DNA from 3 places in the Ellagibacter sp. genome. Region 3 is predicted to be linked to each of the others. Evidence: predicted binding sites of a transcription regulator. Region 3 holds the regulator's gene; each other region holds the start of a gene.

Region 1 (10,340 bases), on a different contig from region 3:
GGCTTCGCAGCGCGTCAGCGCGACCGATGATCTTATGGTGCGGGATCGTTCGTCCATGTTTCCCGTAGTATGCTTTCCCCAGCACCCCGCTGCGCACAGGCGCGGCGGAGCGATACGGCCTGCTAGTTGTCGAAGCCGTCGCGCATGAACAGCTCGCAGGCTTCTTTTATGCCGTCGTATAGGGCGGCCGCAATAACTCCATTCAGGGACGATGCGTGCCAGACGGACGGTTTTCACACCTGTACTATGGTGGGGACATGCAATCACTGCGGGCTGAGTATAGTGAACCCAACAAAGGGCGCGGCGAAGAGGTAGCGAGTCATTAAGCGCTCCCCGCGCGGCAATCTCAGCGCGCGGGCCCTGGGGCCAACGCCCTCCGCAGGTGTCTCCCCGAACGTGCAGGACAACCCTGACTTCGCCGTTTTTCTAGGGAGGGTTTGCGATGCCGGAACCGAAGAAGCGTGCCGTGAAGCGCACCGATGCGCAGCGCGCGGCGGAAAACAAGTACAAGAAGGCGAAGCAGAAGAAGATCCAGTGCAATTTCTTTCCGCCCGATTACGATTTGTACGAATTCGCGAGGAATCGAGAGGAAAGCATGTCGTCATACCTGAAGCGGCTCATTCGCGAGGACAGGGAAAGAAGTGAGAACGGTTCGCAATGAAGCTGGTGCTCGATTTCCTGATTTTCGTCTCGGAGCTCGTGATGCGAAAGGGATTTTCGTGAAGATCGTCAACCCTACCTGCCCAGGCTGCGGCGCCCGGCTTGAAGTCGACATGGATAGGAAAATGGCTTTCTGCAGCTATTGCGGTGCCGCCCTGCCAGTGGATGTTGAGATTCAGAAAGTCCAGCTCGACGGGGCAGAGAAGGCTGGGTACGAATTCGAGAAGGGCCGTCAAAGGGCGCAGGCGGAAGCGGCACAGGCGTCTTTCCAACCTCAGCAGGCCTGCTATCAACCAGCCTTCCAGCCAACTATCCAGCCTCAAGCTTCTTCCCAACCCCAGCAGGCCTCTTACCAGCCAGCCTCTCAAGAGCCCCCGAAGAAGCGCAAAACGTGGTTGTGGGTTCTGGGGTGGATCTGCATTTTCCCCGTTCCGCTCACGATTATCATGCTGAACAAGGAAGACATGAGCAAAAAGGCTAGGTACGGTATCATTGCCGCAGGTTGGATTCTCTATCTGCTCATCGGGCTTGGTGGCGGTGGATCGAAGTAAGCGCCAAACGCATCCGTCCGCGCCTATGGGTTGGGTCGGCGGGCGGTATAGCCAGCTCAACCGCACTTCGTGTTTGGCGGCGGAACCTTTCCCGAAAAGCGCTCTTCCGCTCTAGTCTGTTGGAGTAGAATAGCCCGTGGACGAACGGCTATTCAATCGGCGTTTTCGCCGGGAAGAGGCGGGGTTTGGCTCAGCACATCTTCACATACGACTGCACATTGCGCGACGGCGAGCAGTGCGAGGGCATCTCGCTTTCACTCGACGACAAGCTGCGCATTGTGGAGCGGCTCGACGCGTTCGGCATCGATTTCATCGAGGGCGGTTTCCCCGCGTCGAACCCGAAGGACATCGAGTTCTTCTGCCGCGTGAAGGAGATGCCGCTTGCCCATGCGCGCATCGCCGCGTTCGGGTCCACCTGCAAGAAGGGCATGCCGGCCGATCAAGATCAAGGGCTCGCCGACCTCGTCGAGTGCGGCGCTCCCGTGGCAACCATCGTGGGGAAAACATGGGATGCCCAGGTCACGCGCGCGTTGCAGACCACGCTCAAGGAAAACCTGCGCATGATCGCCGACTCGGTCGCGTATCTGAAGGCCCACGGGCTCACCGTCGTGTTCGACGCCGAACACTTCTTCGACGGCTACAAGGCAAATCCCGACTACGCGCTCGCGTGCATCCGCGCGGCAAGCGAGGCCGGTGCCGACTCCATCGATCTTTGCGAGACGAACGGCGGCGCGCTTCCCTTCGAGGTGGAGGAGATAGTCGGCGTCGTTGCGCGTGCGCTTCCCGACCAGCAGCTGGGCATTCACTGTCACGACGATTCCGGCTGTGCGGTGGCCAACGCGCTTTCCGCCGTCCGCGCGGGCGCGCTGCAGGTCCAGGGCACCGTCGGCGGCATCGGCGAGCGCGTGGGCAACACCGACCTGCTCACCACCATCGCCGACATGGAGCTCAAAATGGGGCTCCGCTGCGTCGGCTCCGACAACCTGCGCGACCTTACGCGGACCGCCCAGTTCGTCGCCGAAACGTGCAACCTGTCCGTTCCCGCGCACCATCCCTACACGGGCGCCTCGGCGTTCGCGCACAAGGGCGGCCTCCATGCGAGCGCCATCGCGCGCTTCCCGGAAGCCTACGAGCACACGAGCCCCCAAAACGTCGGCAACGCGACGCGGATGCTCGTGAGCGAGCTTGCGGGGAAGGCGTCGCTTGCCGCGAAGGCCAAGAGCCTGGGAATCGACCTTTCGGGCGATGCGCGCACGCTCCAGGCGATCTTAGACGATGTGAAGGCACGCGAAGCGCACGGCTACTCCTACGAGGTGGCTGACGGATCGCTCGCGGTGCTGATCAGGCGGCACCTCGGCTTATACGAGCCCCATTTCAGGCTGGAGAGCTTCCGCGTCATCGTGGACGATCGGGAAGACACGGGCGCCCTCGCGAAGGATGCGGCGAGCGAGGCTACGGTCAAGATTCATGTGGGTGATCGCCGAATCGTCGCCACGGGTGAGGGCACAGGCCCCGTCGGCGCGCTCGACGCGGCGCTTCGCATGGCGATCACTGAGTACTTGCCCCAGGTGGCGAACATGGAGCTCACCGACTACAAGGTGCGCATTTTGGACGAGGAAGGCGCCGGCACGAGCGCTACGACGCGCGTCATCATCACGACGAGCGATAAGCGCGGCAGCTGGGGCACGGTCGGTGTGAGCGAGAACATCATCGAGGCATCGTGGAACGCGCTTGTCGATTCCATCGAGTACGGCCTCATACGAGCAGAAGGGTAGTGAAATGAGCGAGCTGAGAACCCCCGAAGTCGAGAACCTGCTGTCCGTCTTCGCCAAGCTAAACGACAACGACACAGTATTTGCCCTGCTCGAGGACTTGTTCACGATTCGCGAGATTCGCGAAACCTCGCAGCGTTTGGCTGTGGCCCGTCTGCTCTCCTCCGGTAAGCCCTATTCTGCGATCGAGGAGGCAACAGGCGCCTCGGCGACGACCATCGCCCGCGTGTCGAAGTGCCTCTCTTACGGGTCGGGCGGTTACGCCGCCGCGCTCGAAGCGCTTGGTGACAAGAAAGAATAGCCCGCAAGCCGCCCTGACGCTCGGCGAGGTGCTCGGCGCGCTGGCGCAAGCCGCCTGACGCCCAAGGCGCCCGGCGTACTTGCAGCGTCCGCCGAAGCGAACGGGCGCCGGGCTCTCGCAAATCGCCTAGCGCTCGGCGCGCGCGGCGAATACTTCCAGGATGAGCTGGGCACGCGTCCCGATGAGCGTCGTGTTCTCGTTGAGGAACCGGCGCACGTCGCTTAGGGGAAGCTGGAAGGGCGCTATGAGCTCGTTTTCCTCGGGCTGCGCATCGCCCACCTTCTCCACCTGGGCAAATACAATCTGGATTGTCTCGTCGGTCAGCCCTGTCGACGAAAATCCCGCCTGGGGCAAAAGTCGGACGGGCTCATCGACATCGGTGCGCAGGCGGTATCCCGTCTCTTCGCGCAGCTCGCGGTCAACGCATTCGAGGATGCCTTCGTTAGGTTCCTTCAAACCTGCGGGGAATGCGATGCACCAGGAATTAAGCGGGTAGCGGAACTCACGGATCATGAGCAGCGTGCCTTCGCGCGTTTCGCCCACGATGCAAACGGCGTCCACGCGCGGTGCCTCGCCGCGGGCATTCGCCATAAGGCCCGCGCGGTATGCTTCCAGCTTCTTGCGCGACGTGCTCTCGTATACGTAGTCGGTGCCGTCGGGCAGCTCGTAGGTGAGGATGTACTTGTTGATCCACCCCTCGCTGACCTGCTCGATGTTCTTCAGTCGCGGAATGCCGCGGGTCGTTGCTGCGTCCATCTGCCCATCCTTTGCCTCGCTGTTGTTCGGCGCCATGATACACCAGGTGCGGGGCGAGAAAAAGAAAGCCCGCAAGGGGAGGATCCTTACGGGCTTTCGCGCTGGGCTTATCGGACGCGCCCGGCGTCAATCGGAGAAAAAGAGAGGGAAAGGAAAATCGAGAGGAAAGGCTACGCGATGGCGATGGTCTTCTTCTCTTCAAGCTTGGGCTGCGGCTGCGGCTTGGGGACGTCGATCACGAGCGTGCCGTTCTCGAAGCGAGCCTTGATGTCCTCTTCCTTGACATCCTCGCCTACATAGAACGTACGGCTGCACTTGCCCTCGAAGCGCTCCTTGCGTACCCAGGTGCCCTTCTTCTCGTCGCCTTCGGAGGTTTCGGTCTTGGTCTCGGCGTTTACGGTGAGGTAGCCGTCCTTAAGCTCGGCCTGAACGTCTTCCTTCTTGAATCCAGGCAGATCGATGGTCATTTCGAAACCGTCGTCATGCTCCTTGATGTCGGTGCGCATCAGCGTGGAGGAAGACTTCGGCGCCGGGGTGAACGGGGTGTTGAAGAATGCGTCGAACGGATCGGCCATCAGGTCATTAAAGAAATTCCTACGAGTCGGCATAAGCATGGTCATCATTGTCATCTCCTAATAACGGGGGGCGCTCTGTTTTGGGAATCGGCGGAAGCCTGCTGCCGAGGTTGTTCGCTCGCTTTAGCGGTGGGCGGCAACGTTGTCGTGCCCGCCTGCAGTGGGCTAAAACCCTGCGGCGCCTTGCCTTCGCTTCTTCTCGGCGTCCCTTCTTGGTTCGACTATCGTTATAGACTCCTCGTTAGCACTCGTCAATGGAGAGTGCTAGTTCGTCACAAACCTGACACATTTGATAGAAGGTAACTTGAGTGGACTACGCTTAGATAATTGAAAGGCGATGCCGAAGAGAAGGGGAAGGGGCAGGGTGTTCGCTCGTTCTCAGCACGTCGCTTGCGCCCCTTCCGCGTCTTAATGCGCGCTTCGCATCTTGGGTTTCCTCCGTCATTCCGCCCTGTGCCGCGATAGCGGCGCGACCCGTTTCGTATTGCAATCGCGAACAGGTATTCTCGAGCGCTCATCAAACGAGTATGCTTTGGGGAGCAAAGGGCGAAAGGAAGCGGGGTGTGGCATGGCTCGAATCGGCGTGATTTCCGATACGCATGGCGTTTTGCCTGTTGAGGCATTCAATGCACTCGCTGATTGCGAGCATATCATCCATGCGGGCGACATCTGCAGCCCCGAGATTATCCGCGATCTGCAAACGCTTGCGCCTGTGACAGCCGTGCTCGGCAACAACGACTTCAACGAGTACGGCACCTCGGTGCGCCGCTACGCCCGGCCCGTCATCGACGGCGTGCGCTTTCTTGTGGCGCATTACCCGAGGGATGTGCGCATCACGTTTGCGGGGTCGGGCGCGCTCGCGCCGGGCGATCCGCTGCCGAACGTGTGTGTTCATGGGCATACCCATGTGCCCGAGATCGTGGTGGGGAAGGAAGCGCGCCCGGCCGACCTGCTGCTCTGCCCCGGCTCGCCCACCAGCCCCCGCGGGGGGTTCCCGCAATGCGTGGCGAAGATCGACGTGTGGGAGGGCCGCATTCTGCGCGCCTGGGTCGAGCGGACCACGCGTGGCCCCCATTGCGGTGCGGTCGTGCTGCGCCGCGACTTCGCGTAAAGCCGGCTGCTTTCGCGCTCGCGGGGCTTTGCGGCGAAAGCGTGTGGGGCGCGGTCCATCGGGGTCTACGAACGGGACGGGATCGGGTGATTCGCCTCACTCCTGTAGCACATCCCCGAGTTCGTGGTCAACTGAGCGAGTTGTGCGCCCCTGCTTCTCTCCTCGCGCTCGCGTGGAAAAATCGCGACCAGGCCTTTTCCCAGCAAGGGCTTCCCAGCCGGCTTCCAGGAGCGCGAAAACGCCGACTTTCCGCGATCGAAACGTCGCACAACTCGTCCAACTGACCACGAACTCGGGGGTGTGCTCCCCCCGAGGGCATTTTATTGAACAATTGAGAATTATTCCCGGGCGAATGAAGGCCGACTTTCGCGGGGCTATGGTTGCTGCAGCAGTAGCTGCTGCGCGTGCGTTGGGATCTTGGAGCGCGGCCGGCTGTCTGGGGATGGTCGACTCGCTTCCTAGGATGGGTCGGGCGATTTGTCTCAGTCGTGGGACGGGGGACGGAAGGGCGAGAATCGACTCGTGGGGCTAGGGACGCGGGGTGCAGAGACTGCGCGATCAACCCCATCCTCGTTATGCAAAACTCCGGTTGAAAATATTGCGAAATGCCGAATGAAAAAATTGCAAAACCGCGGTTGAAAACATTGCAAAATACCGAATGACAATGCGGTACAATAGCTACTTGGAATTTCGGAAAGGCCAAAATCGAGCATCAACGGCTAAGGATGGCGTTATGAGCAGAACAAAAACCCTCACGCCGGAAGGCTATAGGCCTCGTTTGATCGAGCGACGGCTTGACTCATTAATGGGAGCATTTGGCTGCGTTGAGGTTAATGGTCCTAAATGGTGCGGGAAGACGTGGACAGCAATGTCGCGAAGCGCCAGCATGACCAAGCTCGATGACCCTGCGCAACGGGAAGCGGCTGAACTTGACCCAACGCTTGCGTTGCTTGGTGACCCCCCGCATCTCGTTGACGAATGGCAAGAGGTGCCTGAGGTTTGGGACGCTGCGCGTCGTTTCGTGGACGAGTCGGGCTATAAGCGTGGAATCCTTCTATTTACGGGCTCAACCGCCTTGAAGAAGGATGAGCGGCAAAAGGTCCGCCATTCAGGAGCTGGTAGAATTGCTCGCTTGTCAATGCGCCCCATGGCATTATGCGAATCAGGTGAGGGCGAGGCGATGGTGTCGCTTTCGTCCTTGCTCAACGGCGAAGCGGTTGTCCCCGCAAGAAAAGAGTCGGGGCTCCTTGATGTTGCTCGGTGGTGCTGTCGTGGCGGTTGGCCGGCAAACCTCGGTCTTTCCGACGAGGCCGCAGGCGAGACTGCATCGCAATATATCCAGTCAGTGCTTGACGTCAATGTAATCGAGGAAGGCAGATCACCTGCAACTGCGCTCGCTCTCATGCGAGCGCTCGCGCTTAACGAGAGTCAGGCTGTTACTTACAAAACCCTCGCAAAAGACATGTCGAATGGAGAGGCCGTGCCGACCGATGAGACGATAGCGTCATACCTCGAGCTGTTCGATCGGTTGAGCATAACGGAAGAGCTGCGCGGTTGGTCGCCTCCCATGCGTGGAAAGGCGCGCGCTCGAGTAAAGCCGAAGCGTTACTTCTGCGATCCATCGTTGGCGGCGGCTCTTTTAGGAGCTGAGCCCACGAGGCTTTTACGAGACACTCAAACGCTCGGAATGCTATTCGAAAATTTGGTCATCCGCGATTTGCGCGTATTCCTCTCCTCTTATTCGGGTATAGGAAACGAACTATTCTACTACCGAGATAATACTGGTCTTGAAGTCGATGCAATCGTGGAGTGCGGTGGCGTCTGGGGAGGCGTCGAGATCAAGCTGTCTGACACCAAAGCCGACGAGGGGGCGAAGTCCCTGCTTTCGCTTCGTGATAAGGTTGCGTCGAACCCCGCAGCCAAAAACGCAGAACCAGCATTTTTGGCAGTGGTAGTTGGCCGTGGAAGCGTAGCATATCGGCGCGACGACGGCGTGTGTGTGATTCCTGCAGCGATGCTTGGCGCTTAAAGGAGCTCCTCACGTTTCAAGTAGGCGAGTGAATGCGAGTCGGGCGATTATTGCGGTTCGCTCGCTCGCCTCTGTGAATGCGAGGGGGTTGATCGATATTTGGGCAACCCCCTCGTTCTGCGGGCGCGGCTGCTCGCCGCCGCCAGTCATTTCGCTTTGCGGGCGCCAGCTGTCAGCAGCCACCTCGCTCTGGGAACGCCAGCTGTCGCCCGCCTTCTCGTCCTTATGCGTTCTTCAAAAACGCCAGGTAACCTTTGTAGGCCTCGTAGATGTCGGCCTTGCTCGTCACTTCCCAAGGCGCGTGCATGGAAAGCACGGCCACGCCCGAGTCGATGACGTCCATGCCGTACTTCGCGGGCAGATACGCAATCGTCCCGCCGCCACCTGCATCGACTTTGCCCAGTTCAGCGGTTTGGAATGACACGCTTGCATCGTCCATCACGCGACGCACGCGCGCCACGTATTCCGCGCTCGCGTCGTTGCTGCCGCTCTTCCCGCGTGCGCCCGTGTACTTGTTGAACACGAGTCCGCGCCCGAGAAACGCCGCGTTCTTCGGCTCGAAGACGCTCGCGTAGGCGGGGTCGAAGCCAGCCGACACGTCGGAGGAGAGCATGCTCGATGCGGAAAGCGCACGTCGTAGCGGGAGCATGCCGCCTTCGCCGGCAAGCTCCATGATCTCGGCGATGGTGTTCTCGAAGAAGTTCGACGCCATGCCGGTCGCGCCGACGCTGCCGATCTCCTCCTTGTCGACGAGCACGGTGACCGCCGTCTTCGCCAAATCCGCCGGCGCCTCGAGCTGCGCGATGAGCGAGGTGTAGGCGCACACGCGGTCGTCTTGGCCGTAGCCGATGACCATGCTTCGGTCAAAGCCCAGCTCACGGGCGCGCCCTGCCGGCACCATCTCGATTTCCGCGGAAAGGAAGTCGGCCTCCTCGATACCGTACTTGTCGGCCAGAAGCTTCAGCGCGAACGCCTTTACCGGCTCCTTCGCGGCGTCTTTGTTCTTCGCGTCTTCGCCGCCTTCGTCTGCGCCTTCGCCTTCCGCACCCTCGCCATTGAGGGAAAGCGGGCGGTTGCCGATGAGAATGTCGAGGTCCTCGCCCTCGACGATCTTGTTGCCCTTCTTGTCCATCTGCTGGCTTGCAAGGTGAATAAGCAGGTCAGACACACAGAAAACGGGATCGCCCTCGTCGTCGCCCACGTTTATGTCCACGACCGTGCCGTCCTTCTTGGCGATGACGCCGTGCATGGCGAGCGGGAGCGTGACCCACTGATAGTTCTTGATGCCGCCGTAGTAGTGCGTGTCGAGAAGCGCGAACCCGTTGCTCTCGTAGAGCGGATTCTGCTTCAAATCGAGGCGGGGGCTGTCGATGTGCGCGCCCAGGATGTTCATACCCTCGCTCAGGGGCTTGCTTCCCAGCTGCACCAGGATGAGCGCCTTGCCGTGGGAATGCGCCCACACCTTGTCGCCCGTGGAAAGCGCGCGCCTCTCGCGGACGGCGTCGGCGAGCGAGATGTAGCCCGCTTTCTCGGCCATGCGGATGGCGGTTGCGGCGCAGCGGCGCTCGGTTTTGTTCTCCGAAATGAAGTCGATGTAGTTGCTGGCCAGGCCTTCGAGGGCCTCGAGGTCCACTTCGTCGTACTTCTTCCAAGCTACTTCGTGTTCCATGTCCTTCGACCTTTCGTGTTGCCCAAGGCGTATCGTGATGCGGCCAATTATAGTGCACGACGCCCGCGCCTCGGCGGATGTGAACGTTCTGCGAATTGCGGCGGGGAATGCGAGGAGGCGACTTGCATAAGGTTCGGCAACTCGTTATAGTTCCTTATTGAGATAAATTCTCAATAAGATGAGGTTAACAAAACAGTTAGCAAAAACAATTGAGAGGGGCACGTTATGAACCTTCGTACCGAACTTCCCACCGCTGAGAACTCCAGCAACTTCAACGCTGTCGCCGACGCCGCCACCAAGGCGGGCACCACGCTCGAGAACCTGAAGGCCGCCGTTGCGGGCGAGACCGGCGCTTCCGCCAAGTACGCCGCCTTCGCCAAGGCCGCCAAAGAGCAGGGCTTCGACCAGCTCGCACGTCTGTGGGAGGCAACTTCTGCTGCCGAGCAGATCCACATCAACCTCGAAGCTTCCCTCGTGGAGGCCGAAGATCCCTCCTACACCCGCCCGATCGCCGAGGCTCCGGCTCCCGAAGCCATCGACCTTAACCTGATCGCCTCCGCCAACGGCGAGATTTTCGAGACCTCCGACATGTACCCCACCTTCATCAAGAAGGCGCAGGAAGAGGGCCACGCCAAGGCTGTCAAGGTGTTCACCAGGGCAAAGCTTGCCGAGGCCGTCCATGCCGAGAAGTACCTCGAGGCGTACAACAACATCGACGCTGCCGATGACGACGCGTACTACCTCTGCCCGGGCTGCGGCTACATCCACAAGGGCGAGGACTTCGAGAAGTGCCCGATCTGCGGCGTTCCGAAGGCGAAGTTCCAGCGCTTCTAGTTCTTCGCGGTGATGTGTGCGGCTTGCGGCGAGCGATTCCCGCGCATTGCGGAAGGCGGGCGTCTTCCGCGCGGTTGCGGAA
Region 2 (10,340 bases), on a different contig from region 3:
GCGCAGAAATCATCTCGACGGGCGGTACCGCGAAGGTCATCGCCGAGGCGGGCGTTCCGGTGACCCCCATCGACGAGGTGACGAATTTCCCCGAGATGATGGACGGCCGTGTGAAGACGCTGCACCCGATGGTGCACGGCGGGCTTTTGGCGAAGCGCGACAACCCCCAGCATATGGCCGAAGCTGCCGAGCACGGCATCGAGATGATCGACATGGTCGTCGTGAACCTGTATGCCTTCGAGAAGACGGTGGAATCCGGCGCCGATTTCGGCACCTGCATCGAGAACATCGACATCGGCGGCCCGTCGATGCTGCGCAGCGCCGCGAAGAACTTCGAGAGCGTGGCCGTGGTCACCGACCCTGAAAGCTACGACGACATTCTCGCCGAGATGCGCGGCAACGACGGCGCCACGAAGCGCTCGACCCGCGCCCGCCTGGCCTTGAACGTCTTCGAGACCACGAGCTCCTACGATGGGGCCATCGCCGACTGGATGTTCGAGCAGCTCGCCGAGGAGGACGACTCCCTCGAGGCCGAGGGCGAAGGCGAGTTCCCCGACTACTACGACCTGTACATGGTCAAGCAGCAGGGGTTGCGCTACGGCGAGAACCCGCATCAGGAAGCCGCCTTCTACCGCCTGCCCGACTTCGAGAGCGAGCACAGCCTCGTGAACGCCGAGCAGCTCAATGGCAAGGAGCTTTCCTACAACAACATCCTCGACACCGACGCCTGCTGGTCGCTCGTGCGCGAGTTCGACGAGCCCGCCGTGGTCATCTTGAAGCACCAGAACCCGTGCGGATCGGCCACTGCTGAGAGCGTGGTCGAGGCCTTCGACAAGGCCTTCGCGTGCGACCCGAAGAGCGCTTACGGTGGAATCATCGCGGCAAACCGCGAGGTCACGAAGGATGTGGTCGACCACATCAACGAGAACCATCTCTTCGTGGAAGTGCTCATCGCGCCCTCGTTCGCGCCCGACGCGCTCGAGCTTCTGCAGCAGAAGAAGAACCTGCGCGTGCTCGCCACCGGCGGCGTCGACGCGCCTTCCGCGCTCGAGTTCCGCTCGGTCGACGGCGGCATCCTCGTGCAGGACGTCGACCGCGTCGCCGAAGATCCCGCCACTTTCACGGTGCCCACCGACCGCAAGCCGACCGACGAGGAGATGCACGAGCTGCTCTTTGCGTGGCGCGTGTGCAAGGGCGTGAAGAGCAACGCCATTCTCGTGTCGCGCGACCATGCGGGCATCGGCATGGGCCCCGGCCAGCCGAACCGCGTCGACTCCGCACTCATCGCGTGCAAGCGCGCCCACGAGGCGTGCGATCGCATGGGCGTGCCGGCCGAGGGGCTCGTGTGCGCGTCCGACGCGTTCTTCCCCTTCCGCGACAATGTGGACACGCTGTCCGAGTGGGGCGTGACCGCCATCATCCAGCCGGGCGGCTCCATCCGCGACGAGGAGTGCATCCAGGCCGCCAACGAGCATGGCATCGCGATGGTCTTCACCGGGCATCGCCACTTCCGCCACTAGGGACAGGGACGAACCTCAACTGTGAAGTTCAGCATCAGAAATCTGCTGGTCGGCCTCGTGCTCATCATCGTTTTGGCGGTGGTGTTCTTGCGGGGCGACCAGCTGGCCGAACTCGCCGAGACCATGCAGCGCGGCTCCACGATCCCGCTCGTCGCGGCTATTCTCACCCAGCTGTGCAAGTACGTCTCGCAGAGCTTCGCGTACTCGTCGTGCTTCCGCGCGGTGGGGGAGCACATGGCCCCGCGCACCACGCTGCCGCTCGTGTTCGGCACCTTCTTCATGAACACGATCGCGCCGTCGCTCAATCTGGCGGGCACCACGCTTGTGGTCGATGACGCGCGCCGCCGCGGGATATCGCCCGGCAAGGCCACGTCGGCGGCTCTGCTCATGCAGATTACGATCGACGGCGCCTTCTGCACCATCATGATCTTGGCGTTCCTTATCCTGCTGGTCACGGTGGGCCTTTCTCCCGTGTGGTTCCTTTTGGGCATGGTGGTGATGCTGCTTGTGGGCTGCATGATCGGCGTGCTCGTCCTGGGCCGCAAGCGCCCAGCGCTCATGCTGAAGATCCTGCGCCCCATCGAGCGGCTGGTGAACCGCATTCGCGGCCTGTTCAAGAAGCCGCCCCTCAAACCCTGGGTCGAGAACATCGCCTCCACGTTTTCCGAGGCGGCGGGCCTGATCGGCCACAGCCCGAAGCCGACGCTCAAGGCCTACGGCTGCTCTCTTATCGCGTCGACGTGCGAGCTAAGCTGCTTCGCGCTCGTGGGTGTGGCGTTCGGTGTGACGAGCCCTGAGGTTCTCATCTGCGGTTATGTGGTGGCGACGCTGTTCGCTATGATCTCGATCACGCCGCAGGGCGTCGGCGTCGTGGAGGCCGCGGTGGTCGTGGCGTTCACAATGTTCGGCGAAACGGCGGCAGCAGGCACGGCTATTGGCCTGGTGTATCGCGGCATCGTGTTCTGGATGCCGTTTTTGATCGGCGCCATCCTCATCCAGCGCACGAAGACCTTCCAAGGCGAGGGCAAGAAGGCCATGGAAGGCACCGAGAAGAACCGTCTGGAAGGCGCCGACAAGATGGCGAAGGAAATCGACGCGATGGTGCAGGCGGGCACGGGAGCCATTCCCCCTGTGCCCGAGCGTGAGGAGCCTCGCAAGCGCCGCAGCGGCACCGACCGCCCCTCGCGAGGGAGATAGCTGCCTCGCCCACATGCAACTCAAGGAGAGCCATCTGTGAGCTTCAACGAACTGCTGGGAATCACCTTTCCCGAGGCGAGCGGCACGCTTGTGCGGGGCGAGCTTCCCATTACCGACGCCATTCGCCAGCCGTTCGGCTTTGTGCACGGGGGTGCTACGATCGCGCTGCTCGAAGCGGTGGCGAGTCTCGGCACCGGGCTTCAAACCGATGTCTCGCGCGAGCTGTCCTTCGGGGTGAACGTGAACGTCACGCATCGCAAGAGCGCCGTCGACGGCACGCTGCATGGCGAGGCCGCACTCGACCGCGAGGAGAAAAGCTCGAAGGGCTACCGCAAGCTGTTCTGGAACGTGTGTGCGCGCGACGATGCGGGCGATGTCATCTCGGAGGGCACCGTCATGTGCATGATCGTGCCGCAGAAGGCCGCCATCGACAACCCGCACCTTGCGAGCACTCCGAACATCTTCCGGTAAGTCCGCCACCAGGCGCAGGGTGCGCCGACGTCAACGTGTTCCCTTTCCTTTGAAAAAAGGGCTTGCCAAGCGGAATCGTTATGGTAATATACCGTTTGCTGTCGCAAGCAGCACTTCGGGATGTGGCTCAGCTTGGTAGAGCGCTGCGTTCGGGACGCAGAGGCCGCAGGTTCAAATCCTGTCATCCCGACCATCGAATTCGAAACGGTGGTCTCTTCGGAGGCTGCCGTTTTTCTTTTGCGCAGGTCGTTCCCCATATGTTAATTCTGTCCATCTGCGCCGATTTTCCCCAGTTGTGGTACCCTTTCTGCTCAGCGCGAACACTGCATTCATGCGCGACTTCGTCGCATACAGGAACGTATTTGGAGGAATGTATGAAGATCTTTGGTATGGGCACCCCGGAATTGCTCATCATCCTTGCGGTCATCCTGCTTATCTTCGGGCCGAAGAATCTCCCGAAGCTCGGCAGCGCTCTCGGCAAGACCGTGAAGAACCTGCGCGACGGCATGGGCGCCGGCAAGAAGGACAAGAAGGAAATCGAAGAGGCTGAAGACGAAGAAGAAGTCGAGGAAGTCGAAGAGGAAGAGGCGCCCGCAAAGAAGACCGTGAAGAAGACGGTCAAGAAGAAGAGCGAGTAACAGCCCATCCACATCGATGGATTTGCGGCGCGCGCGGCGGTGGAAGCGTGCGCCGCATTCGTATGTTTATTCCCAAGTAATGGGGATTGAACGGGGAAAACGGTGCATCGAACGATGCGCCGCTTCGTGTTTTTGAAGGGACTGACCATGGCAGACAGCAACTACATCCTGACGCCGGAGGGCCGCCAGAAGCTTGAAGAGGAGCTTCACTACCTCGAGACCGAGAAGCGCGCCGAAGTGGGCGAGCGCATCAAGGTTGCCCGCGAGTTCGGCGACATCTCCGAGAACTCCGAGTACGACGACGCGAAAAACGAGCAGGGCATGATGGAAGCCCGCATCGCTGAAATCGGCCGCATCCTCTCCGAGGCGACCGTCGTCGAGGCGCCGAAGCGCTCCTCGAAGGTGACCATCGGCTCCACCGTCACCGTTGACATGGGCGGACGCGAGCGCGTCTTCACCATCGTGGGCGGCGCCGAGGCCGACGTGGCCGCCGGCAAGATCTCCAACGAGTCCCCCGTGGGCGCGGCGCTTCTCGGCAACAAGAAGGGCGACGAGATCGAGACCACCGGCCCCACCGGCCGCGTCATCAAGATGACGATTTTGAAGATCGAGCACTAGGATAGGTATGGCTGACGAAACTACCAAGCAAGTAATCGAAGACGACCCGATCGAGGTTCGCAAGGCGAAGCGCGCGGCGCTTATCGAGGCGGGGGAGAACCCCTACGGCCACGCGTTCCACTACACGCATCACCTGACCGATCTCGATGAGAAGTACGCCTCGCTCGAAGACGGTGCCTCCACCGAGGACGAAGTCGACGTGGCTGGCCGCATCATGGCCAAGCGCGTCCAGGGCAAGATCGCGTTCTTCGAGTTGCGCGACGCGACGGGCGACATCCAGCTGTTCTGCCGCATCAACGCACTCGGCGAGGAAGTCTTCGCTGCAATGAAAGACCTCGACGTGGGCGACTGGATCGGCGTTCACGGCACCATGATGCGCACGAAGCGCGGTCAGCTTTCCGTCGCCGTCACGGGCTACGAGCTTCTGTCCAAGTCGCTGCGCCCGCTGCCGGAGAAGTTCCACGGCTTGGCAGACAAGGAAACGCGCTATCGCCAGCGCTATGTCGACCTTGTTATGAATCCCGAGGTCAAGAGCACGTTCGAAAAGCGCTTTAAAATCGTGGCTGCCATTCGCCGCTATATGGAGCAGCAGGGTTTCTACGAGGTGGAGACGCCGTTTCTGCATCCTATTCTGGGCGGCGCGAACGCGAAGCCGTTCGTTACGCACTTCAACGCGCTCGACCGTGACTACTTCCTGCGCATCGCGACCGAACTGCCCTTGAAGCGCCTGCTCGTGGGCGGTTTCGAGAAGGTTTTCGAAATCGGTCGCCAGTTCCGCAACGAGGGCATGGACCCGTACCACAACCCCGAGTTCACCACGATGGAGGCCTATCAGGCGTTCTCCGACCTCGACGGTATGATGGAGCTCACGCAGGGCTTCATCCAAGCCGCCGCCATGGAGGCTTGCGGTACGTTACAGGTTACCTACCAGGGCACCGAAATCGACCTGTCGGGCGAATGGCGCCGTGCGACCATGATGGAGCTCGCAAGCGAGCACGCGGGCGAGGAAGTGTCCTTCGATCGCACGCGCGAGGAGCTCGTCGCCATTCTGGAGAAAAACGGCGGACATGCAGAAGACGCATGGGGCAAGGGCAAGCTCATCAGCGAGATCTTCGAGGCTGTGGCCGAGGAGAAGCTCGTGCAGCCCACCTTCGTGTGCGATCATCCGCTCGAGATTTCCCCGCTCGCCAAGAAGAAGGCGGACAACCCCGAGCTCACCGAGCGCTTTGAGCTGTTCATCTGCGGACACGAGTACGCGAACGCCTTCAACGAGCTGAACGACCCGGTCGACCAGGCCGAGCGCTTCCGCGCGCAGGTCGAGGCGAAGGATATGGGCGACGACGAGGCCATGGGCTACGATGCCGACTACATCCGCGCGCTCGAGTACGGCATGCCGCCGGCGGGTGGCGTGGGCGTGGGCATCGATCGTTTGACGATGCTGCTCACCGACTCCGCCACCATCCGCGACGTGCTGCTTTTCCCGCATATGAAGGACGAAGCCCCCGCGAGCGGAAAGGCGGCAGCAGCTGCCGCGGCGGCGCGCGCTGCGAAGGCGGAGCCTGCCGAGGCGGCATCCGAGCCCGAGCCGATTGACTTCTCGAAGGTGGTCATCGAGCCGCTGTTCGAGGAGCAGGTCGATTTCGACACCTTCAGCAAGTCTGACTTCCGTGCCGTGAAGGTGAAGGAATGCGTGGCCGTGCCCAAGTCCAAGAAGCTGCTGCAGTTCACGCTCGACGACGGCACGGGCAACGACCGCGTCATCCTGTCGGGTATTCACGCGTACTACGAGCCCGAGGAGCTCGTCGGCAAGACGCTCATCGCGATCGTCAACCTGCCGCCGCGCAAGATGATGGGCATCGACTCGTGCGGCATGCTCCTTTCCGCCGTGCACGAGGAGAAGGTCGAAGGCGACGCCACCGAGGAGCGCCTGAACCTGCTCATGGTGAACGACCGCATCCCCGCAGGTGCGAAGCTGTACTAAGCGTTTATCGAATCGCATAGTCTTGAAGGGCCGTCTGGGCAAATGTCCGGGCGGCCTTCTTCGTATCATGGGCAGCCCGTCATGCGTCCTTGATGAATCCGAACCACCTCCGATTTGTTTGGGTCTTGTTGATTTGCTTCGCGATGCTTTCTGTATTATGTATACGGACTTTCTCTGCATTAGCACTCACTTGACAAGAGTGCTAGTATGAATCGCAAACAAACGACCTTGTGAGAAACGAGGATACATGTCATTCGACAAGTTCACCGACAAGGCACGCAAGGTGCTCGTGCTGGCGCAGGACGAGGCCCGCAGCCTTCACCAGCCCTATGTGGGCACCGAGCACATCCTGCTCGGACTGATTCAGGAAAAGGAGGGCCTCGCCGCCCAGGCGCTCGAGCGTTTGGATATCAAGTACGACGCGGTGGTGCAGGCCATCCGTCAAGTCGTCACGATCGATGAGAGCGCCGACGTGTCCGGCCACCTCTCTTTCACCTCGCGCGTGAAGCGCGTGCTCGAGAACTCCCTGCGCGAGGCCATGCAGATGGGGCAGTCCTACATCTCGACCGAGCATCTGCTTTTGGGCATCGTGCGCGAGGGCGAGGGTACGGCGCTCGACGTGCTCGGCCGCTTGGGCGTGAAGGGCGACGACATCCGCGGCGCCTTGAACGACCTGGTGGGGCAGAGCCCTGTTTATGCCGGCCGCAGCGCATTCGACGCGATGGGGGCGTCTCCCGACAGCATGCTCAAGGAGTTCGGCACCGACCTCACCAAAAAGGCATCCGACGGCAAGCTCGACCCGGTCATCGGCCGTGCGGGCGAGATTGAGCGCGTCATGCAGGTGCTCTCGCGCCGCCAGAAGAACAACCCGCTGCTCATCGGCGAGCCGGGTGTGGGCAAGACCGCCGTCGTGGAAGGGCTCGCGCAGCTCATCGTTGCGAACCAGGTGCCCGACCTGCTGCGCAACAAGCGCTTGTTCACGCTTGACGTGTCCGCGCTCGTGGCGGGCAGCAAGTATCGCGGCGAGTTCGAGGATCGCCTGAAGAAGTGCATCAAAGAGGTGCAGGACGCGGGCGACATCATCCTGTTCATCGACGAGATGCACACGCTCATCGGCGCGGGCTCGGCCGAGGGCTCCATCGACGCTGCGGCCATCCTGAAGCCGCCGCTGTCGCGCGGCGAGATCCAGGTCATCGGCGCCACGACCATCGACGAGTACCGCAAGCATCTGGAGAAAGACTCCGCGCTTGAGCGCCGCTTCCAGCCCATCACCGTCGGCGAGCCCAACGAGGAGCAGGCCATCCGCATCCTGGGCGGCTTGCGCGATCGTTACGAGGCGCACCATCAGGTGCATTTCACCGACGAGGCGCTCCAGGCGGCCGTGGAGATGTCCGACCGCTACATCCAGGATCGCTTCCTGCCCGACAAGGCGATCGACGTCATCGACGAGGCGGGCGCGCGTATGCGCATCCGCAACATGACGCTGCCCAAGGAGCTGCGCGATTTGGACGACCAGCTGCGCGAGGTTCGCTCCAAGAAGGACAAGGCCATCGGTGCGCAGGATTTCGAGACCGCAGCCGAGTTGCGCGACAAGGAGAGCAAGCTTAAAGCCGAGCGCGAGCAGGCCGAGAAGAAGTGGGAGGAAGATACTTCCAAGCAGGTCTCCCAGGTCACGGTGAAGGATATCGCCGACGTGGTTTCCATGACCACGGGCGTGCCGGTGTCCAACTTGACCGAGGCCGAAACCGAGAAGCTTCTTCGCATGGAGGGTGTGCTGCATGAGCGCGTCATCGGCCAAGACGAGGCCGTGACGGCGCTTTCGAAGGCCATTCGCCGCAGCCGCGCGGGCTTGAAGGACCCGAAGCGCCCGGCAGGCAGCTTCATCTTCTTGGGCCCCTCGGGCGTGGGCAAGACCGAGCTTTCCAAGGCGCTCGCCGAGTTCCTGTTCAACTCCGAGGACGCGCTGTTGAGCTTCGATATGTCCGAGTACATGGAGAAGCACAGCGTGAGCCGTCTGGTCGGCTCGCCCCCAGGCTACGTCGGCTTCGACGAGGGCGGCCAGCTCACGAAGGCGGTGCGCCAAAAGCCGTACTCGGTCGTGCTCTTCGATGAGATCGAGAAGGCGCATCCCGATGTTTTCAACATCCTGCTGCAGATCCTCGAAGAAGGTCGCCTGACCGACGCGCAGGGCCGCACGGTCGACTTCCGCAACACGGTCATCATCATGACGTCGAACGTCGGAGCACGCGAGATCGCGCAGACGACGCCGCTTGGTTTCTCTGGTAGCGACCATGCGGGGCTTTCCGATAAGGAGATCAAGAGCCGCGTGATGGCTGAGATGAAGAAGCTGTTCAGGCCCGAATTCTTGAATCGCATCGACGAGATCATCGTGTTCAAGTCGCTCACCGACGAGCAGATCGCCCAGATTGTCGACCTTATGGTGGCCGATTTACGCGAGCGCATGATTGCACAGAACATGTCGATCAACCTGACGCTCGCGGCGACGAAGCTCATTGCGAAGGAGGGCACCGACACCACGTTCGGCGCGCGTCCCCTGCGTCGTGCAATACAGCGTCTTTTGGAGGATCCACTTTCCGAGCAGATTCTGGAAGGCAAGTGGCAGAGCGGCTCCATCGTGGATGTGGACGTGGATGAGTCCGGTGAGAACCTCGAATTCAAGCAAGGGTCGGGCGTCGTTCCCGCGCCGCGCAAGCGCGACAGCATCGCGCGCGATGCCGAGCTTCTGCTCACGAACTACGACTTGGGCCACGCGGGCTTGCCGAGCGCGGGCTCAGGCGGCGGCACAGCATCGGGCGGCGCCGCAGACTAACGCGAGCGAGCGCGGCGCAAGCGGGCGGCGCGGAGCGCGAATGCGGGCAAGCGAGCGCGGCGCGTGCGAGCTAGCGAGCGCTGCGTCGCGAGCACCCGGCAAACCTATCAGGCGGGCACCTATCTCAGGTGTCCGCTTTTTTGCGTTCCGAGAGGCTTTTGAGCTTGTGGCACGGGTGCCAGAAGGCGGAAAAGATGGGTGTGCAAATCTTTTCAAGGGCCGCATGGAGCAGACCCCCTCGTTGGTGGCCAACTGGGCGAGTTGTGCGCCGTTTTTTTCGGGCTGCGATTTAGCGTGAAATTCGTGACCAGGCATTTTGCAGGGCGTTCTGGCTTAGGCCGTGTCCCTGCGTGCTCAGCGACCGCCAAAACGTCGCACAATTCGCTCAAGTGACCACGAACTGGCCTGTGTGCTCCCGCTGAGGGTTCCGAAGCGGTCGATGGACTTGCTTCTTGCCCGTTTCCCACCCGCGCCCCCAGCAGCCTCACGCCTCGCGCCCCGCACGCAGCCCGCAGCCTCTTTCAACTTGTTATGCGGAATGACTCCGCTCGCTCGCTGCTTGCCGTAAAATAGCACGCAAACGATGCGTCGGGTCTCGGGCGCACTCGCACCCCCGCGGCCCGACGAACAAGGGAAGGACTCTCATGCCGAAAACGATCGACCCTATATACACGCCCTCCGTGCTCGATGTGCCGGACGCGATGTTCGATGACCTCGACTTCGATGCGCTCACGAAAACCGTGTGCGGCTTGCAGGGCGTTGTCGACCCCAAGCCGAAGACGGCCGCCATCATCCTGGCGGGCGGTTCGGGCGAGCGTTTCGGTCGCGAAGGCGGCAAGCAGCTCGTCGAAATCGCCGGGAAGCCTATTCTCACCTGGTCGGCAGAGGCGTTCGACGCTGTGGGCGACGTGGGGCTCATCGTCATCGTGTGCCCCGAGGACCGCCAGGAGGAATACCTCAACCGCGCGATCAACCCGTTCCCGTTCGTCACGCCCATCGTGGTCGCGCCCTCGGGTCCTTCGCGTCAGGAGTCGGCGTTCTCCGGCCTCGAGTACGTCACCGACGAGTACGACTATGTCGTCTTG
Region 3 (10,340 bases):
CTTGTCCACGTGAAGGTCGGCGACACGATCACGCTCGCGGAAGGCGGCGTTGACAACCCGCTGCCGGGCTATCGCGAGGCCAAACCCATGGTCTACACGGGCTTGTTCCCCATAGAGTCGGACCAGTACGAGCCCTTGAAGGAAGCCCTCGAGAAGCTCTCGCTCAACGATCCCGCGCTGTTGTGGGAGCCCGAAAAGTCCCATGCGCTCGGCTTCGGCTTCCGCGTCGGCTTTTTGGGGCTTTTGCACATGGAGGTCGTGAAGGAACGCCTCGAGCGCGAGTTCAACCTCGATTTGCTTGCGACCGCTCCCTCAGTGGAATACCACGTCTTCAAGCAGGGCGGCGAGATGATGAGCCTGCATTCCCCTCAGGAAATGCCCGACCCTGGTGAGATCGAGCACATTGAGGAACCTTACCTTAAGGCGAAGATCCTCATCCCGCCCGATTACGTCGGAGCCGTCATGGACCTCACCGTCGCCCGCCGCGGCACGTTCGTCACGATGAACTATCTCTCGCAGAACACGGTCGAGATGCTTTGGGAGATTCCCCTCTCCGAGCTCATCATGGACTACTTCGACAAGCTGAAATCGAACACGAAGGGCTACGCGTCGCTCGACTACGACTTCGCCGGCTACAAGCCCTCGCAGCTCGTGAAGCTCGACATCCTGCTCTCCGGCAAGCCAATCGACGCGCTGTCATTCATCGTCCACAAGGACAAGGCCTACGACCGCGGGCGCGTGCTCACCGAAAAGCTGAAGGAAATCATCCCGCGCCAGATGTTCGAGGTGCCTATCCAGGCCGCCATCGGCGGACGCGTGCTCGCTCGCGAGACGGTGAAGGCGAAGCGCAAGGACGTCCTCGCGAAATGCTACGGCGGCGACATCTCGCGCAAGCGCAAGCTGCTCGAGAAGCAGAAGCAGGGCAAGAAACGTATGAAGGCCATCGGTAACGTGGAGGTCCCGCAAGAGGCGTTCATGGCGATCCTTAAGGTTGACGATTAACCATGTCGAGAAGAGAAAAAGAATCTTACAACTGGTTAGACGACCCCTTCGACGAGAAGAAAGCGGCTGCCGAGCGCGAGCGCATGAATGCGAAGGGGGCTTTCCCCGTAGCCGGATGCCTCATCGTGGGAGTTGTCGCCTTGATTCTCGTCGTGGCGCTCTTCGTCATGGGCGCCCTTACGCTCGGCACGCTTGCGAGCGCTTGATAGAGCCGACATATCGAAAGATTCACATGATGCATGATTTCTTCGCCGAGCATCCGCTGCTCCTTGCGCCGATGGCAGGCGTGACCGACGAGGCGTTCCGCGCGCTCTGTCGCGAGCAGGGGGCCTCGCTCGCCTATACCGAAATGGTCTCCGCTAAGGGACTTTCCTTTGCGAACGAGAAGACGCGCCACTTGCTGCGCCTCGCCCCGGGAGAGGACCTCGTGGCCGTGCAGCTGTTCGGGCACGAGCCCGCCGTCATGGCCGAGCAGGCCGCATGGATCGAGCAGACGATGGGCGACACGCTCGCGTACCTCGACATCAACATGGGATGCCCTGCGCGCAAGATCGTGACGAAAGGCGACGGCTCAGCGCTCATGTGCGACCCTGCGCTCGCCGCATCCATCGTGTCGGCGGTGCGCGGCGCCGTGAAACATCCCGTCACGGTGAAGTTCCGCCGCGGGTTCAAGATGGGGGAGGAGACCGCCCCCGAGTTCGCCCACCGAATGGAAGACGCGGGGGCGTGCGCCGTCACCGTGCACGGGCGCTACTCCGAGCAGCTCTACCGCGGGAGCGCCGACTGGGACGTCATCGCGAAGGTCAAGCGCGGGGTCGCCATCCCCGTCGTGGGGAACGGGGACGTGCGCTGCGGCGCCGATGCGGTCGCTTTGCGTGAGAAGACAGGCTGCGACGCAATCATGATCGGGCGCGGGGCTGAGGGTAACCCTTGGGTATTCGCCCAGGTGAAAGCTGCGCTCACGGGTAAAGAAGAACCTGCGCGGCCGAACATCGCCGAACGACTCGCCATGGCGCGCCGCCACGCCCACCTGCTCGCCGAGCGGGAGGGGCGCAACATCGTGCGGATGCGTAAGCACGCGATGTGGTACATGGCAGGCCTTCCCGGGGCTGCGACCGCGCGCGGAAAGATCAACGCCTGCGTCACGCCGGAAGATTTCGACAAGGTGTTCGACGAGCTGCTCGCCTTCGCAGCAGCGCACGACTCTGCGTCGGGCGCATTCGTAAACAAGGAGGCCAACTGATGCCGCACGATCCCTACCGCGCACTCTATCTGCACCTTCCTTTCTGCGTGAAGCGCTGCTCGTACTGCGATTTCACCACGTCTGCCGTCGCCGCGGACGACCCGCGCATCGACGCGTACGTGGAAGACCTCTGCCTTGCAATCCGCCGCAAATCGAAGGAAGGCGAGCTCTCAGCAATCGAGACGGTGTATCTGGGCGGGGGCACTCCGAGCCATGTCGGCATGTCTCGGCTGTCCATGCTGCTCTACGCGCTTTCGACATCGATGCGCCTCGAGCCCGACGTGGAATGCTCGATGGAGGCGAACCCCGAAAGCCTCACGCCGAATATGGTCCGCGACATCTGGGCTCTTGGGGTGAACAGGCTCTCCATTGGCGTGCAGAGCTTCGACGACAAGGTGCTTGAAACCATCGGGCGCGCCCACGACGCGCAGGCTGCCTGTCGTGCGATCGAGGCGGCTCACGAACGATTCACCAACGTGAGCTGCGATCTTATGTGCGGAATCCCTGGGCAGAGCGCGGAGTCCTTTGAGCAAAGCGTTTCTCGCGCTATCGAGCTCGGCGTCTCGCACATAAGCGTCTACCCGCTCACCATCGAACCGCATACTCCTTTCGACCGCATGGTGCTCTCAGGTGAGCTGCCCGAGCCCGACGACGACGTCGAGGCTGAGCAGATGGAAATCGCGCAATCGCTTCTTACCGCCGCGGGCTTCGAGCGATACGAGGTTGCAAGCTACGCGAAGCCGGGCTTCGCATGCCGCCACAACATCGCCTACTGGACGGGCGTGCCGTATTTGGGAATCGGCACTTCGGCGGCGACCATGACGCAGAACAGCGAGCGGCGGATGCGCATGACCGACGGTTCGGTGACTGACGACTTGAACGCCGCCCAGATGGTCGCCGAGGACCTCATGCTCGGCATGCGCATGACGCGCGGTGTCTCTGGCGAGAAGATAGCCGAGGCCAGGCTCGTGCTCCCGCGCCTCGACGAGACGATCGACGAGCTTGTCGAGGAGGGCCTCGCAGCCTGGAGCGAGGGCCGCTTGCGCCCGACCGAGAGGGGATGGCTCCTCGGAAACGAGCTCTACGGCGCGCTTTTCGACCTCGCTTAAGCCTTTATGAGCACAACTCCTGTGATGCATCTATCAAGATATGGCGCACCTTGCCAAATTCTTTAGCACTCGAAAGCATCGGCTGCTAGAATGGCTCTTTGGCATGGCAGACATCGAGATGAAAGGGGTGAAGTCATGCTCTCAGATAGAAGGCAGCGCGTTCTCGCGGCGCTCATCGAGGAATACGTGGCGCGCGCTTTGCCCGTCGGGTCTCGAACACTCACCGAGCGCTACAAGCTCGGCGTGAGCCCTGCCACCGTCCGAAACGAGCTTTCGATCCTCGAAGACGAAGGCTATATCGCGCAGCCCCATACTTCCGCAGGTCGCATCCCGACCGATTTCGGGTATCGCACCTTCGTGGACGATTTGCTGGCAAATGATTCGCTTCCAGACGAGGAGCGATACCGCGCGGTCGCTGAGGACCTGCGCAAAAGCGCCTCAGAACTCGATTCGCTCCTCGAGCAAACCTCGAGCGCGCTTGCAAGGCTTACCGATTGCCTCTCGATCGTCCTCGCGCCGACGGTCCTTGAGACGCGCATCAAGCAGATTACGCTCGTGAGCCTTACGGCGTTTCGCGCTATCTGTGTTGTCGTGACCGAAGACGGCAACGTCTTCAACCGCCAAATGGACTTCACCATCCCCGTGGGCAGCGACGAACTTTCGCGCATCCAGGTCCTGCTCAGCAAGGCACTTTGCGGGAAATCGCTCTCCGACGTGGAACGCGGCCTGTCTTTTGGCATGAAGCGCGCCTTCTCAGATCCGCTCGTGCGCGCAGTGCTCGACGAGGTGCTCTCCTGCATCCAGGAGGGGCAGACGGGGCGAACCCACCAACTCGGCATGAGCGCGCTTCTCGCGCAGCCCGAGTTCTCGCACACCGACGCGGTGCTGCCACTTGTGCAGGTGCTCGAGGACGACACGGTGCTTCTGCATATCCTCGACGACCTGACGAGCACCGACGAGGACCTCTCCGTTCAAATCGGGAAGGAAAACAAAACAGAGGGCCTCTCGGGGGTGTCCGTCGTGGCGAGCCGCTACGGGCGCGGAGAGGCGGAAGGAGTCGTCGCCGTCATCGGACCGACGCGAATGGATTATTCGAAGGTTATCCAAGCCGTGCGCGCAGCAAGCGCGGCGCTTGGTGAATCGTAGTGAACTGTGCGGCTTTGACGAGCCGCTGACGAGAGTAGTTGAGAAAGGCAAGAGATGGCCAAGGACCTGTATGAGATTCTCGGCGTGTCGAAGGACGCGTCCGACGCCGAGATCAAGAAAGCGTTTCGTCGTCGTGCGCGCGAGCTGCACCCCGACGTGAACAAAGCTGCCGACGCTGAGGACCAGTTCAAGGAACTCAACGAGGCATACGATGTCCTCTCCGACCCCAACAAGCGCGCGCAATACGACCGCTTCGGCACCGTTCCCGGCGCTGCGGGCGGCGGATACGGCGGAGGATCGGGCTACGTCGACTTCGACGACCTGTTTGGCGGCGGCTTCGGCGGCATGGGCGACATCTTCTCGTCGTTCTTCGGCGGACAAGGTGGCCAGGGCGGGCGGCCCGCGCGCAAGGAAGGCCGCGACATGGGCGTCGGCCTGCGTATCACGCTCGAAGAGGTCGCACGCGGCGTCGAGAAGGAAATCGTCTACGACCGCCTCGCTCCCTGCCCCGACTGCAAAGGCACGGGCCTCGGCGAGAACGGCAAGGTCGTCACCTGCCCCGAATGCGGCGGCAAGGGCCGCGTCGTCAGCGTTCAACGCACGTTTTTGGGCGACATGCAGACGGCAACGACCTGCAAGAAGTGCAACGGCACCGGTTCGTCGATCGAGAACCCCTGCCCCGAATGCGAAGGTCAGGGCCGCGTCCCCGATCGCCAGCGCGTCACGGTGAAGGTGCCTGCGGGTATCCGCGACGGCCAGCAGCTGCGCGTGGGCGGCTTCGGCGAAGCGGGCATCCAGGGTGCGCAGGCGGGCGACCTCATCGTCACCTGCCGCGTCCAGCCGCATGAGTTCTTCGAACGTGACGGCGACGACCTGCATGGGCGTGCGAACGTGTCCTTCATCCAGGCGATCCTCGGTGCCGAAATCGAGATCGACGGCATCATGCCCGACGAGAAGGTGCAGGTCCGTATCCCCGCGGGTTGCCAAAACGAGCAGGTCGTTCGCGTGAAGGGCTTCGGCATGCCGCGCCTGAAGAGCGACGTCCGCGGGAACATGTACGTCCATGTGAACGTCGTCATTCCCGAGAAGATCACGAAGAAGCAGCGCGAGCTTCTCGAGCAGCTCGCGGACGAGATGGGCGAAGAGGTGGCGGCTCCCCGAAGCCCGCTGCAAAAGCTGCGCGACGCCTTCAATTAGCGCACCTGAAGGGTAAGGTTGCAAACACCCATGTCACTGCCACGTTTCTTCCTTGAGAATCAGGTAATCGCCAACGAGCCGCAGGAGGTTTTCCCCTTGCGGCTCGCGCGCGATGACGCCAAGCACGCCAAGGTTTTGCGCTTGGCCCCAGGCGAGCATATCGCAGTCGTCGACGCGGTGCAGGATTACTTCGAATGCGAGATCGTTTCCTTCGACGACGATTTCCCCCTCGTGCGCATCACGCGCCACGACGACGCGACCGATGACGGTCCGCTCGTGATGCTCGTGCAAGGGCTTGCCAAGGGCGAGAAGATGGATTCGGTTATCCGCCATGCGACCGAGCTCGGCGTGGCGGCATTCATGCCCCTGACCTGCGAGCGCTCCATCGTGAAGCTCGATGCGAAGAAAACGAGGACGCGGCTTGACCGATGGTGCTCCATCGCGAAGAGCGCCGCGATGCAGTCGGGTCAGCCGCGCATCCCCGAGGTGCTCGAGCCCCGAAGCGCGAAGGAGGCGGCGTCCGAGCTCGCAGAGGCAACCGCCGTGCTCATCTGCTGGGAGGAGGCTCCCCAGACTGCTTCGCTTGCGCACGCGATCGAGCGGGGGCTTTCGGAGTGCACCTGCGCCCGCGGCGATGCGCGCATCGCCGTCGTCGTCGGGCCCGAGGGCGGGCTTACCGAGCGCGAGGTCGGCTTCTTCCTGGACGCGAACCCCCGCGCATCGCTCGTCAGCTTGGGCGCGTCTATTCTCCGCACGGAGACGGCGGGCGTCGTAGCACCTGCTCTCACCTTGTATGAGCTGGGAAAACTTGGAGGCACTCGATGAAGTATGCCGTCGTCAACCTCGGCTGCAAGGTTAACCGCGTCGAGTCGGACGCCTTCGCGTCTTCCCTCGATGCCCACGGTGCACAAAGCTGCGACGCGGCCGACGCCGACCTCATCGTGGTGAACACCTGCACGGTTACAGGCGAGGCCGAGAAGAAGACGCGCAAGGCCGTGCGAGGGGCGCTGCGCGCGAACGACCGTGCGATCGTCATCGTCACCGGGTGCGCCGCCGCCATCGACAAGGACACCTTCCTTGCAATGGACCCTCGCGTGCGCGTCATGGGGAAAGCCGAGCTTGCATCCTCGATCGATGCCGGCGCTTGGGGACTTGACGCTGCGGCGCACGGGCCCGCGCTTCCCGTTGGAGAGGGCTACCGCACCCGCGTTGGCGTGAAGGTCCAGGACGGCTGCAACAATGCCTGCACCTACTGCGTCGTGCACGTTGCACGTGGGAAGGCGACCAGCGTGGATCCTTGCGAGGTCGTGCGCCAATGCCGAGCGCTTGCGAGTGCCGGCGTGAAAGAAATCGTCCTCACCGGGATAAACCTCGGCTCCTACCGATGGCGCAACGAGGAGACGGGGGAGACGACGGGCCTCGCCGACCTTCTGCGGATGCTCCTCGAAGAGACGGCCGACCTGCACGAAGAAGAGGAATACCCCGTGCGCTTCCGCGTTTCGAGCGTCGAGCCGCGCGATGTGCACGACGATCTGGTCGAGGTGCTCGCAACAGCAGGCGGGCGCGTCTGCCGGCACCTTCACCTTCCCCTGCAATCGGGCAACTCGAAGGTGCTGCGTGAGATGCACCGCCCCTACAGCGCCGAGCATTTCGAGGCCATCGTCTCTAACCTGTACAATCGCGTTCCCGAGCTGTCTCTGTCGACCGATATCATCTGCGGCTTCCCCGGCGAGACGGAAGGGGAGTTCGAGGACACACTCCGCGTCGCCCGTACCTGCCGGTTCTCGAAGATTCATGTGTTCCCGTACTCGAAGCGCGAGGGAACGCCTGCTGCGGCGCGCATCGACCAAGTACCTCCCGGCGTGAAGGCTGACCGCGCCCAGCGGCTGCGCGATTTGGGAGACCTGCTGCGCGACAAGGAACGCGAGGCCCGCAAGGGCACACGCGAGCTCGCCATCGTAGAGGAAGAGGGAGTTGCCCTCACGGAGAGCTACTTCGAGGTCCCTGTGCCAAAGAACGCGAAGGCGGGCGAGATGATCGAGGTCACGCTCTAGCTGGGGTTTCCCGCTGTGCGAGACGAACGTTCGCCGAAGTAATGTTGCCTCAAAACTAAAGGAGCCTTCCCTTTTCCGAGCACGAGAAAGGGAAGGCTCCTTCGCGTTGTATGGCGCAGCAGCGTCTCTTACAGGCCGATGCTCGCGAAATATTCTTCCGCATAGCGCGCCGAATCGGCCGCGTCCTTGCTGTAGTGGTCGGCGTGGATCTGCGCGGCGTATTCCGGCGTGAGCACGGCACCGCCGACGAACACCGAGCACCCCGGCACTTCGCTATGCAGCAGCGCGATCGTCTCCTCCATCGCCTTCACGGTCGTCGTCATGAGGGCAGATAGGCCGACGAGGCGGACGTTCTGCTCGCGCACGGCGCGCAAAATCTCGCTCGGATCAACGTCGCGCCCCAGGTCGATGACGTGGTACCCGTAATTCTCAAGCAGCATCTTCACGATGTTCTTGCCAATGTCGTGGATGTCGCCCTTCACGGTCGCGACGACGATCGCGCGCCCGTCGTCGATGGCTGCGCCCGATACGCCCATATGCTCGCGCACGACGTCGAAGCCCGCCTTCACGGCCTCGGCCGACGCCATGAGCTGGGGCAAGAAGAACTCGCCTGCATCGAATTTCTTGCCAACAACATCGAGTGCGGGGATGAATGCCCCGTTCACGACGTCGAGCGCATCACAGGACGCAAGCAGCTTCTCGGTCATTTCTCCCATAGGGCCCTTACGGCCTGACATGATGAGATTGATAACCTGCTCGATTTCGCCCGATGCATGCGCGAGCGACTCCGGTATAGCGATCGGGCAAGCGGCGTCGGTTGGCTTCGCGGGCTGCGGCTGCGGAAGGGTTCCCGCCTGCTCCGCCGTCGTGCCTACGGGCGCCGTGTAGGGGTCGGGCGCATTCGCGTAGTCCTCGATGTAGCGCACAGCGCCCTCGTCCTGCATATTTAAGACGCGGAACGCGTGCACCGTGTCCATATAGCGCGCCGAAGAGGGGTTAAGGATTGGGAAGTCGAGCCCGCAGCCGAGAGCAGCCGCTAGAAACGTGCTGTTCAGGAGCGCGCGCTGCGGGATGCCGAAGCTCACGTTGGACACGCCGAGCACCGTGCGCACCCCGAGGCGCTCTTTGACAAGCGACACTGCCTTCACGATTTCCATCGCTTCGCTCTGATTTGTGGCGACTGCCATGACGAGGCAGTCGATTACGATGTCCTCGCGGGGGATGCCGATGCGCTCGGCTTCGGCGACGATCTTCTCGGCAACGGCAAAACGGCCCTCGGCTGTAGGCGGGATACCCGACTCGTCAAGAGCGAGCCCGATGACCGCACAGCCGTATTTCTTGGCGAGCGGCAACACGGCGTCGAGGCTCTCGCGCTTGCCGTTTACGGAATTGATAAGCGGCTTTCCCGCGTAGCTGCGGACCACGCGCTCGATGGCGTCGGGATTGCTCGAGTCGATGACAAGCGGCAGGGTCACCGTGGCCGAGAGCTTCTCGACAACAGCGGAGAGCATAGCGGGCTCGTCGAGCTCGGGAAGGCCGACGTTCACATCGAGCACATCGGCGCCTGAGTTTCTCTGCGTGACCGCTTCGCCGATGACGTAGTCAAGATCGCCCGAGCGAAGCGCGGCTTTAAGCTTCTTCTTGCCCGTGGGGTTGATGCGCTCACCGATGACGGCAACAGCGTGTTTTCCCTTTTCAAGCACAACCGCTTCCTGGGCGCTCGTAAGAACGCAGGCAGGCTTGAAGGCACGCGGCGTCGGCTTTCCGCGGCTGGCGAGCTCCTTTGAAAGCAGCTCGATCGAACTCGGGCTCGTCCCACAGCAGCCTCCGACGATGCTCGCGCCAGCATCGAGCAGAGGGCCCATTGCACGCGCGAACTCCTCAGGACCGACGTCGAAGACGGTCTCGCCGTTTTCCATATGGGGCAAGCCAGCATTGGGCTGCGCCATGAGCGGGCAGCGCACACGGGACGCCATAGCGTGCGCAGCGCCGGTCAGCTCGGCAGGACCGAGCGAGCAGTTGAAGCCGACCGCCTGCGCGCCGAGCGAGCTTAAGACCTCCGCTGCGATCACGGGAGTGGTACCGAGGAACGTTCGGCCGTCTTCCCCGAAAGTCATCGTGACGAACACCGGCAGCGTCGAGTTTTCGCGCGCCGCGAGCAGGGCGGCCTTCGCCTCGCGCAGGTCCGCCATTGTCTCGATAAGGATGATGTCGCATTCCGCGGCGACTGCTGCGCGCACCTGTTCAGCGAAGATATCGTAGGCCTCGTCGAAGGAAAGCGTTCCCATCGGCTCGAGCAGCGAGCCCGTCGGGCCGATGTCGCCCGCGATGTAGGGCGCGCCGGCAGCTCGCGCGCAATCGGCCGCTCGCCGGTACGCCTCCTCAACGCTCATCTTATCGCTGAGCTTCAGGCGGTTCGCGCTGAACGTATTGGTCGTGATGACCTCGGCGCCCGCCGCGATGTAAGATGCGTGAATCGCCGTGATATCGTCTGCGTGCGTCTTGCAGAGCAGCTCGGGGACGGCTTCGAGCGCATCGAGGCCTCGTTCCTGCATCTGCGTTCCCATGGCACCGTCAACGAGCAGGTAC

Evidence for each region. Region 3 encodes HrcA, which represses chaperone genes, less so after heat shock. Its sites were predicted from a motif close to TNTTAGCANNCNNNNNNNNNGNNTGCTAANA; they were not measured.
Region 1: the regulator HrcA is predicted to act here: its motif matches at 4,855-4,885, upstream of ACMRQN_RS06845 (Hsp20/alpha crystallin family protein).
Region 2: the regulator HrcA is predicted to act here: its motif matches at 6,603-6,633, upstream of ACMRQN_RS09370 (ATP-dependent Clp protease ATP-binding subunit).

What each region holds. Positions count from the first base shown of each region.
Region 1 is NZ_DBFSAP010000047.1:5,722-16,061, reverse strand. Features, by position in the region: gene ACMRQN_RS06870 (hypothetical protein) at 443-661, shown strand; gene ACMRQN_RS06865 (hypothetical protein) at 720-1,211, shown strand; gene cimA (citramalate synthase) at 1,397-2,986, shown strand; gene ACMRQN_RS06855 (YerC/YecD family TrpR-related protein) at 2,991-3,284, shown strand; gene ACMRQN_RS06850 (NUDIX hydrolase) at 3,411-4,040, opposite strand; gene ACMRQN_RS06845 (Hsp20/alpha crystallin family protein) at 4,211-4,660, opposite strand; gene ACMRQN_RS06840 (metallophosphoesterase family protein) at 5,184-5,726, shown strand; gene ACMRQN_RS06835 (ATP-binding protein) at 6,385-7,755, shown strand; gene ACMRQN_RS06830 (aminopeptidase) at 7,979-9,424, opposite strand; gene ngr (nigerythrin) at 9,650-10,258, shown strand.
Region 2 is NZ_DBFSAP010000057.1:7,057-17,396, reverse strand. Features, by position in the region: gene purH (bifunctional phosphoribosylaminoimidazolecarboxamide formyltransferase/IMP cyclohydrolase) at 1-1,520, shown strand, start outside; gene ACMRQN_RS09400 (lysylphosphatidylglycerol synthase transmembrane domain-containing protein) at 1,542-2,717, shown strand; gene ACMRQN_RS09395 (PaaI family thioesterase) at 2,754-3,188, shown strand; tRNA gene ACMRQN_RS09390 (tRNA-Pro) at 3,305-3,381, shown strand; gene tatA (twin-arginine translocase TatA/TatE family subunit) at 3,563-3,826, shown strand; gene greA (transcription elongation factor GreA) at 3,974-4,444, shown strand; gene lysS (lysine--tRNA ligase) at 4,452-6,425, shown strand; gene ACMRQN_RS09370 (ATP-dependent Clp protease ATP-binding subunit) at 6,673-9,255, shown strand; gene ispD (2-C-methyl-D-erythritol 4-phosphate cytidylyltransferase) at 9,900-10,340, shown strand, end outside.
Region 3 is NZ_DBFSAP010000036.1:67,952-78,291, reverse strand. Features, by position in the region: gene lepA (translation elongation factor 4) at 1-1,002, shown strand, start outside; gene ACMRQN_RS04820 (hypothetical protein) at 1,005-1,208, shown strand; gene dusB (tRNA dihydrouridine synthase DusB) at 1,238-2,245, shown strand; gene hemW (radical SAM family heme chaperone HemW) at 2,245-3,354, shown strand; gene hrcA (heat-inducible transcriptional repressor HrcA) at 3,490-4,500, shown strand; gene dnaJ (molecular chaperone DnaJ) at 4,555-5,697, shown strand; gene ACMRQN_RS04795 (RsmE family RNA methyltransferase) at 5,728-6,522, shown strand; gene ACMRQN_RS04790 (MiaB/RimO family radical SAM methylthiotransferase) at 6,519-7,751, shown strand; gene ACMRQN_RS04785 (homocysteine S-methyltransferase family protein) at 7,880-10,340, opposite strand, start outside.